DNA from 4 places in the Streptomyces sp. NPDC004610 genome. Region 2 is predicted to be linked to each of the others. Evidence: riboswitches for the same ligand, from Rfam matches in the RefSeq annotation. Region 2 holds a riboswitch; each other region holds the start of a gene.
What was found. A riboswitch is a leader RNA that binds a small molecule or an ion and turns the genes downstream of it on or off. The one in region 2 is predicted to bind cobalamin.
Positions count from the first base shown of each region.

Region 1: another riboswitch for cobalamin. It lies ahead of ABZX40_RS22630 (energy-coupling factor ABC transporter permease); the one in region 2 lies ahead of metE (5-methyltetrahydropteroyltriglutamate--homocysteine S-methyltransferase).
Region 3: another riboswitch for cobalamin. It lies ahead of ABZX40_RS13945 (cobalamin biosynthesis protein); the one in region 2 lies ahead of metE (5-methyltetrahydropteroyltriglutamate--homocysteine S-methyltransferase).
Region 4: another riboswitch for cobalamin. It lies ahead of ABZX40_RS02345 (ribonucleoside-diphosphate reductase subunit alpha); the one in region 2 lies ahead of metE (5-methyltetrahydropteroyltriglutamate--homocysteine S-methyltransferase).

Region 1 is NZ_JBEXLA010000020.1:95,416-97,588, reverse strand. It holds gene cbiQ (cobalt ECF transporter T component CbiQ) at 1-297, opposite strand, end outside; gene ABZX40_RS22635 (energy-coupling factor ABC transporter substrate-binding protein) at 304-657, opposite strand; gene ABZX40_RS22630 (energy-coupling factor ABC transporter permease) at 654-1,346, opposite strand; cobalamin riboswitch at 1,376-1,561, opposite strand; gene ABZX40_RS22625 (DUF4142 domain-containing protein) at 1,654-2,173, opposite strand, start outside.
Region 2 is NZ_JBEXLA010000015.1:187,419-189,591, forward strand. It holds gene metE (5-methyltetrahydropteroyltriglutamate--homocysteine S-methyltransferase) at 1-1,113, opposite strand, end outside; cobalamin riboswitch at 1,281-1,504, opposite strand; gene ABZX40_RS19170 (cupin domain-containing protein) at 1,590-2,147, opposite strand.
Region 3 is NZ_JBEXLA010000010.1:185,157-187,329, forward strand. It holds partial or broken gene ABZX40_RS13945 (cobalamin biosynthesis protein) at 307-1,215, opposite strand; cobalamin riboswitch at 1,357-1,497, opposite strand; gene ABZX40_RS13950 (hypothetical protein) at 1,778-1,999, opposite strand; gene ABZX40_RS13955 (inorganic phosphate transporter) at 2,058-2,173, opposite strand, start outside.
Region 4 is NZ_JBEXLA010000002.1:49,294-51,466, forward strand. It holds gene ABZX40_RS02345 (ribonucleoside-diphosphate reductase subunit alpha) at 1-1,015, opposite strand, end outside; cobalamin riboswitch at 1,142-1,298, opposite strand; partial or broken gene ABZX40_RS02350 (GNAT family N-acetyltransferase) at 1,344-1,589, opposite strand; gene ABZX40_RS02355 (GntR family transcriptional regulator) at 1,833-2,173, opposite strand, start outside.

The DNA.
Region 1 (2,173 bases), on a different contig from region 2:
CTCGGCGAGCCCGACGAACCCGCCGGTTCCTTCGGACCCGCCCACCCGCACCAGCAGCGGCAGCGCGCCCGTGACGCAGAACCCCAGCGGCACCCGGTAGGCCCGCCACAGCCGGCGCCCCGGCACCCCGGCCGGGCCCAGCAGCACCACCAGCGCGGTGAGCAGCACCAGCACGGCACCGGGCCACGGCGGCAGCGAGATCGCCAGCGCGGTCAGCCCGAAACCGAGCACGGCCTTGTCGACGGGATGACGGCGGCGCCAGCGACTGCCGTGCGCCGCCGCGTCGATCGGCAGCACCCGCCCTCAGCCCCGCGCGGCGGGATCACCCGAAGGGGCGGCCGGCGTCGGCGCCGCCGCCCGCTCCTCCCCCTGCCGCCGTCCGCGCCGCAGCCCGAAGTAGTACGCGAGCACCCCCGCGCCGATCGCGGCCTGCACCGCGAACAGCGCCGACTCGATCTCCCCGGACGGCGGTTCGTACAGCGGCGAGAACCAGGGCTCGTAGTCCGGCTCGATCTCGGTGATCGCCGTCTCGGCCTCGGCGTCCGCCCCGGCGAACGGCTCCTCCTTGTGGTCGCCGAGCCCGAGCGCCAGCGGCAGCACGGCGAGCGCGGCCACCGCGAGCAGCAACAGCAGATTGATCCTCGTGTTCCGCTTCACCGCGCCACCGCCTGTGCCTTGGAGGTACGGGCGACCAGCACACCCAGCCGGGTCAGCTCACCGCTGCTGGACTGCACCAGCAGCCGCATCACCAGCACCGTGAGCAGTCCCTCGCTCACCGCGAGGGGGATCTGGGTGACGGCGAAGATGGACCCGAACGTGCCGAGCGCGCCCAGGAATCCGCTGCCCGGGTCGGGGAAGGCCAGCGCGAGCTGCACGCTGGTCACGCAGTAGGTGGACAGATCGGCGACGAACGCGCCGCAGAACACCGCGGCCATCAGCGGTGCCCCGGAGCGGCGGAGCAGCCGGTAGACGGCGTATCCGGCCCAGGGTCCGACGATCGCCATGGAGAAGACGTTGGCGCCCAGCGTGGTGAGCCCGCCATGGGCCAGCAGCAGCGCCTGGAACAGCAGGGTGATGGTGCCCAGCACCGCCATGACCGGCGGCCGGAACAGGATGGCGCCGAGACCGGTGCCGGTCGGATGGGAGCAGCTCCCGGTGACCGACGGCAGTTTCAGCGCGGACAGGACGAAGGTGAAGGCCCCGGACGCCCCGAGCAGCAGGGTGCTCTCGGGATGCTCCTTGACCTCACGGGTGAGTGATCTCACTCCGTGGATGACGAACGGCGCCGACGCGACACTCCAGGCGATCGCGTGCGCCGGGGGCAGAAAACCCTCGGCTATGTGCATGGCTCAGCAGACCCTCTCCAGCACCTCGTGGATGGACGACGCGCCTTGGCCGGTCTCCTGGCTGACGGGTACCACCGCCCGTGCTCCGCCTTCCCGGGTCCCGAGGGACCCAGTGGCTGCCCGTGAGGGCCGGAGCAGGACTTCCCGATCACAGTGGCGAGGGCCGCACCGGTTCCGCACCGGATTTCCCGTTCACCAAGGCGAGGTGACAGTAGTGCGCGGACCCGACCATGACAAGCGGGTCCGGAACGGGTCGTGAGCGGGCCCGGAGCGAGGGTTTGGGGGCCCGGAACGCGGGGTTCGCGGGTCAGCCCACCTGGCCGCCCCCCGTCGCCGCCGAAGGACTGGGTGCCGGGTTCGCGGTGTTGATCCCGAGATCGGGGCGCGGTGTGAGAACCACCACGGGCGCCCCGGGCTGCGGGGGCGGCGGGGTCAGCTGGTCCTTGGGCAGCTTGGGCGGGACGGTCTGCTGGAAGTTGACCTGGTCGTGGTTGACCAGCCCGGTCTTCTCCAGCACGGTGATGTGGTCCAGGACGGTGTCGTTGGCGAGGTCGGCGAGCTGGCGGACCAGGGTGTTGCGGGTGTTGGCCCGGGTCTTGGCGACGACGGGGAAGATCTGGCCATGGGTGACCCGCATGATCTGCACGGCCGTGGAGTCGAAGGACCTGCCCTGCTCGGCGGCGACTGTCGCCACGAACTGCTGCTGCTGCGGGCTCGCCTGGTTGGGCAGGGTGATGTTCAGCTCGGGGGCGATCCGGCGGCACAGCTCGTCCAGCCCCGCGTGCCCCACGATCAGATGCTTGCCCGCCTCCTTCATCTCCGCCGTC
Region 2 (2,173 bases):
CAGGGTGACGATCTCCGCGCTCTTCTGCCGGGCGAACGCCAGCCAGCGCCTGACCTGCGGTGCGATGTCCCGCTCGGCGGAGGCGTCCAGGGGGACGTGGAGGAGGGAGCAGGAGGCGGCCACGTCCACCCGGTCGGCGAGACCGAGCAGGGTGCCCAGGGTGGCGAGGGAGCGGGTGAGGTCGTTGACCCAGATGTTGCGGCCGTTGACGACCCCGGCGACCAGGCGCTTGCCGGGCAGTCCGCCGACCGCCGCGAGGGCGTCCAGATTGGCGGCGGCGGACTCCGTGAAGTCCAGCGCCAGGCCCTCGACGGGGGCCTTGGCCAGGACGGGCAGGGCGTCGCCGAGGCGGTCGAAGTAGGAGGCGACGAGGAGCTTCGGGCGGTCGGTGAGGGCGCCGAGGTCGCGGTAGGCGCGGGCGGCGGCGTTGAGGTCGGCCGGGGTGCGGTCCTGGACCAGGGCGGGTTCGTCCAGCTGCACCCAGTCGGCGCCGGCGGCCCGCAGATCGGCGAGGATCTCGGCGTACACCGGCAGGAGCCGGTCCAGCAGGGTCAGGGGGTCGAAATCGGCGGCCACACCGGGCGCGGGCTTGGCGAGGAGGAGGTAGGTGACCGGGCCGACCAGCACCGGGCGGGCGGTGAGGCCCAGGGCGAGGGCCTCCTTCAGCTCGCCCACCTGCTTGCCGGGGTCGGCGGAGAAGACCGTGTCCGGGCCCAGCTCGGGGACCAGGTAGTGGTAGTTGGTGTCGAACCACTTCGTCATCTCCAGCGGCGCCACGTCCTGCGTGCCGCGCGCCATCGCGAAGTAGCCGTCCAGGGGGTCCGCCGCGACGGCGGCCCGGTGGCGGGCGGGGATCGCGCCGACCATGACGGTGGTGTCGAGGACGTGGTCGTAGTGGGAGAAGTCGCCGGTGGGGACCTCGTGGACCCCGGCGTCGGCGAGCCGGCGCCAGTTGCTCCGGCGGAGTTCGGCGGAGGCGGCCCTCAGGGCGTCGGCGCTGACGCGGCCCTTCCAGTAGCCCTCGACGGCCTTCTTCAGTTCCCGGTGCTGACCCTGGCGGGGGTAGCCGTACACGGTGGCCCGTGCTGCCGCGGCTGCGGGCTTGGTGGTCACGGAGATCTCCTTCGCGAGATGAATCCCTGAGATCCCGGCGACGGGACGGGGGCGCGAAGGGTGACGGAACCGGGCGGCCCGGCCCGTGCGCTGCGGGGCACGGTCGTCCGCCTGACTCTGTACGCCGACCCGCCCGCGAAGGTCACCGGAATGTCCGCGCACGAGTGGTTCGCGCATGGGCGGCTGGCAGGTCTTCGGACTCGCGGGCGCGTCCTGACGAGATCAGGACCCCTACTGGCCGTCGCTTCCCAGGCCCGTTCTCCCGGACCCAGTGCGTATGACGGCGGTCGTTCCCACTCACCGCTGCGGGGCAGTCCCGGATTCCCACCGGGTTCCCTCTTGCGACGCTCCCGCCTGGCGGACGGGGCGAACCAGCTGCGTCGGTCACCCTAGCCGCTCGGACACCGCCCGTACATGACGTCTCACCCGTGCCGCGCCCGGGGGAGCGGGCACGGCACGGGAGCGGGAGGCACCCCCTAGGGCCGGTCCGCCGGGGTGGCGGGCGGGTCGTAGCGCAGCGGGGTGAGCTGCTGGACGTCGTAGCGCAGCCGCAGGGCGGCGATGGCGGAGTGATCGATCTCTCCTTGGGCGGCGAGGATGTCGAGCAGTTCCTCGAAGTACCGCTCGTGCGCCGGGGGCGGGGCGGCCTGGAAGAGCACCCGGGCCGGTTCGGGGCCGGTGTTGGCGAAGGCGTGCGGGCATCCGGGCGGGACGAACAGCAGGGTGCCGGGGCCCGCCCGCACCGCCCGCTCCCCGGCGGCGGACTCCCACTCCCGCCAGTGGTCCGGGGTCCTCACCAGCGGCTCGAAGGCCAGCACCTCCAACTCGCCCTCGATGACGTAGAACAACTCCTCGCTGTGCGTATGGGTGTGGGCGCCCACATCGAAGCCGGGCGGGACGACGACCTCGAAGGTGGAGGCCGCCCGGGAGTGCTCGCCGGTCACCTTGAAGGTGACCCGCTGGGCGGCGACCGCCACGGTCCGCCCCCGGCCGGGCGGCAGGATCAGCGGCCCGGCGGACGCGCCGCCCGTCACCGCGCGCCGGACCCGGTCCCGGGCCG
Region 3 (2,173 bases), on a different contig from region 2:
TCCCGGGTTCGGCGACCCCGGGCTCGGCGAGTCCAGGTTCTGCGTCCTCGGGTTCTGCGACTCCGGCTTCGCCGAGTCCAGGCTCTGCGACTCCAGGCTCCGCGTCCTCGGGTTCCGCGCCCCCGGCTTCGGCGACTCCAGGCTCCGCGCCCCCGGGTTCCGCGACCCGCGCTCCGCCAACCCCGGGTTCTGCGACCCCCGGTTCCCCAGCCCCGCCTTCGCCAACCCCAGCTTCGCCAACCCGGCCTTCGCCAACCCCCCGCCCCCGCCGGCAGGCCCCCGCCCCCACGTCCGCCAAGTCGCCCCCGCCACGCTCACCCCCAGCGCCAGCCACTGCACCCGCCGCGACACCCGTACCGCCCGCTCGACATCCGCGACCGTCACCGCCCGCCCCGTCCCGTTCAGCACCGGGCGCCGCTCGACCCGGCCCGCGTACGACAGGGTCCCGCCGAGTCGCACACCGAGCGCGCCCGCGAACGCCGCCTCCACGACCCCGGCGTTGGGGCTCGGATGCCGGTCGGCGTCCTCGCGCCAGGCCCGCCAGGCCCCTCGCGGATCACCTCCGGCGACGACGGTCAGCGCGGCCGTCAGCCGTGCCCCCGGCCAGCCCGCCACATCGTCGAGCCGCGCGGACGCCCATCCGAAGCGCCGGTACCGCCGCGACCGGTGACCCACCATCGCGTCCAGAGTGTTCACCGCCCGGAATCCCAGCAGCCCCGGCACCCCCGCCACGGCCCCCCACACCAGCGCCCCCACCACCGCGTCGGAGGTGTTCTCGGCCACGGACTCCACGACGGCCCGCGCGATCCCGTCGGCGTCCAGCGCCTGCGGGTCCCGCCCGCACAGATGCGGCAACCGCGCCCGCGCCCCGGCCACGTCCCCGCGCTCCAGCGCGCGCCCGATCGCCCGAGCCTCCCGCCCCAGCGAGGTCCCGCCGACCACGGCCCAGGTGGCGGCGCCGGTCAGCAGGACGGAGGCGGCGGCGGAGGACCGTACCGCGCGGGTCGCCGCCAGGCCCAGGGCGGTGGCGCCGCCCACGCACACGGCGGTGTGCAGCGCGCCCCACCCCCGGTGGTCGCGCCACAGCAGTCGTTCCACGGCGCCCGCCGCCCGTCCGAACACGGCGACCGGATGCCCGCGGCGGGGATCGCCGAGGAGCAGGTCACCGAGGAGTCCGGCGGCGGCGCCGTACGCGAAGTCGCGTTCGGCGGACATCGGCTCAGCCGGCCGCGGAGGCGGAAGTCAGGGGGAGCGGGGTCCCGGTTCCGGGTCCGGATCCGTGTCCAGGTCCGGTGGCGAGCCTCGATCGGCAGCCGAGCATGGCGACATGTCCTCACTCAGGGTGTCCGCGCCCTGGTTCGACGAAGCGGCGGTGAGAGTTCCTGGCTCCCGGGGGGTTCTACCCCGGTGACAGTGGCGGGACCGCGCCGGATTCGCACCGGCTTCCTCTCGTGTCGCCGTAGTTGGCCCCGGCAGTCCACCACGGGGCCGGAGAAACCGTCAACCTGCCGCTGACCTGCGACAGGAGAGTGTGCTCAGCTCCACACAGCGACCGTCGCGCACACCACGAGGGCGGGTACGGAACCCAGGTCCCTGGGTCCGGTACCCGCCCTCGTGGGGGGTGTGCGGGACGAACGCGCGCCCGCGGGCACGCCGTTGCGCGCGGGCCGACCGCTGCACGCGGGTCGGTCGACGATCGGACGGGCCCGCCACCGCGCAGGCGCACCCGCGCCGAACGGACCGCCCCGGCCCGGACCGCCCCGTCCCGGCGCGGGTGTCAGGCGACGATCAGATAGATCCCGTACGCCACGGCCCCCAGGCACGCCGCGAAGCAGGCGTACGCGCCGGTGACCGCGAGCGTCGCGCCCCCGCCGCTGTCGGCCGCGCGCTCATGGCGTGCCAGCCCGCTGATGCCGAGGGTGAACAGGCCGACGAGGGCCACGGTGACCACGAGGCTGACTCCGAAGACGGAGCCGAGGGCCGCCCAGTCGATTTCCATGCTGCTGTGTCCTTGAGTGTCGTGGAGGGGGGAGGGGGAGGGCGACGGACGGCGCCGCTCAGACGGTGGCCTTGGGCGCGGCCGGATCGGGACCGGTACCAGAGGCGGAGCCGGCGGCGGGCGTGCCGCCCTGCTGGGCCGGGATGGCGCCCGCGGCCTCCTCCGCGGCCACGG
Region 4 (2,173 bases), on a different contig from region 2:
CGAGATTCAGATTGTGGGTACGCCGGGCATCCTCACCGGTGTTGTCGCGCAGCTCCAGGAACTCCTCGATGTCGGAGTGCCAGGTCTCCAGGTACACCGCCGCCGCGCCCTTGCGCCGCCCGCCCTGGTTCACGGCGGCCACCGAGGCGTCCAGCGTCTTCAGGAACGGCACGATCCCGTTGGAGTGCCCGTTGGTGCCCCGGATCAGCGAACCGCGTGACCGGATCCGGGAGTACGACAGCCCGATGCCGCCGGCGTGCTTGGAGAGCCGGGCGACCTGGTGGTAGCGGTCGTAGATGGAGTCCAGCTCGTCCTTGGGGGAGTCGAGGAGGTAGCAGGAGGACATCTGGGGGTGGCGGGTGCCGGAGTTGAAGAGGGTGGGGGAGGAGGGGAGGTAGTCCAGCCGGCTCATCAGCCGGTAGAGGGCCGCCACCTCGTCCAGCGCGCGGACGGTCCCGTCCTCCGCCAGCCCGGCCGCCACCCGCAGCAGGAAGTGCTGGGGGGTCTCGATCACCTTGCGGGTGATGGGGTGGCGCAGCAGGTAGCGGCTGTGCAGGGTGCGCAGCCCGAAGTAGCCGAAGAGGTCGTCGGCGGTCGGATCGATGAGGCCGTCGAGCCGCTCCGCGTACGTCTGTACGAAATCGTGGGTGCGGTCGGCGATCAGGCCCTCGCGGTGACCGGTCGCCACCGACCCGGTGAAGGTGGTGACACCCTGCGAGGCGGCCTCGGCGGCGATGGTGAGGGTCAGCAGCCGGGCGGCCAGCCGGGAGTAGGCGGGGTCCTCGGAGATCAGCCCGGCAGCGGCCTCGGTCGCCAGCTCCCGCAACTCCGCCTCGTCCGCGCGGGCGGAACGGCCCCGCAGCGCGGCGGCGGCCACCCGGCCGGGGTCGGCGTCGGGGAGGTCGGCGGTCAGCGTCGTCAGCGTCCGCAGGAGGGCGGTTCCGGGACCGTCGGGCTCCGTGGCGGTAGCCGCGGGGGTGACTGCTGAAGCCGGGTCTGCTGGCGCGATCGTCACGTGGGGCTCTCCCTCGCTCGGCACGGGGCCTCGGGGAGGGCAGGGGGCGGTGACGCACGAGCGCGGGTACGCGTCGCGTCCACCGGCCCATTCCACGAGGCCCGGACGTCATGGCACCCGGGCCGGGTGGCCGGGCGCACTGTCGGCAGGTCCTCGGACTGGCCATGGCGTGCTGACACGGGGCTGGATGGCACCGCGAATACGCACATGTACACCGTTGCGGGACAGTTCCGGATTCGCACCGGATTCCCCTGCGGCGACAGCGAGCATGAGCATACATGTAGTGCCCGGTCGCCGTGTCACCCCCAGATGTTGTGTCGCGCCGGTTTCACAGTGTCAACTCGTAGGTGAGAAGAGTGAGGTCGTCCAGGTGCGGCACGGGATTCCAGTCCCGGTGCGGGGTACGGACGAAACCGAGCCGTTCGTAGAGGCGGTGGGCGGCGTGCATCCCGCTCTGCGTGGACAGCACGATGCGCTCCGCGCCGGGGCGAGCGATGCAGGCCCGGACGAGGGCCTCACCGATGCCGTGACGCCGGGCTTTGGGCGCGACGGCGAGGATGCGGATCTCGGCCTCGTCGCTCGCGGCGGCGGGCGTCCCGCCGGGTGCGATGAAGATCACGGTGTCGGCGGCTCGGTCGGGAACGCCGGTGCGTGGGGGTGGGATGCCGGGTGCGGGTCGTGGTGGGCTGGTCGCGCAGTTCTCCCCCAGAGGGGGCACCCCCACCCCCAGAGGGGGCACCCCCAGCGCCCCTTAGGGGGGTGGGGGTGCTCGGCGTTCAGAGGGTGGCTGGTTGGGCCCGTGGGCGCCGTCTCCTCGTCAGGACCGGTCGACCCCGAACTCGTACGCGACTTCCCAGCGCACGTTCGGCACGGCGATGTCCGCCGTCTCGATGGGGCGTCCGTCCGTGTCGTAGTAGGTGCGCTCGATCGTGAGCAGCAGGTCGCCGAGGTTGATGCCGAGCAGGTTGGCCTGTTCCTGGGTGGCGCGGCCGGGGCGCGGGATCTCGACGGCGGTGTCGATGACGACACCGAGGGACCGCATGCGCTCGACCACCCCCATGCCCGCGAGCGGACCCATCTCGGGGAGTACGACCGGAGTGCCGTCCGTGATCGCCATGGGCTCCCACGACTCGGAGAGCTGGACCGGCTGACCGTCGC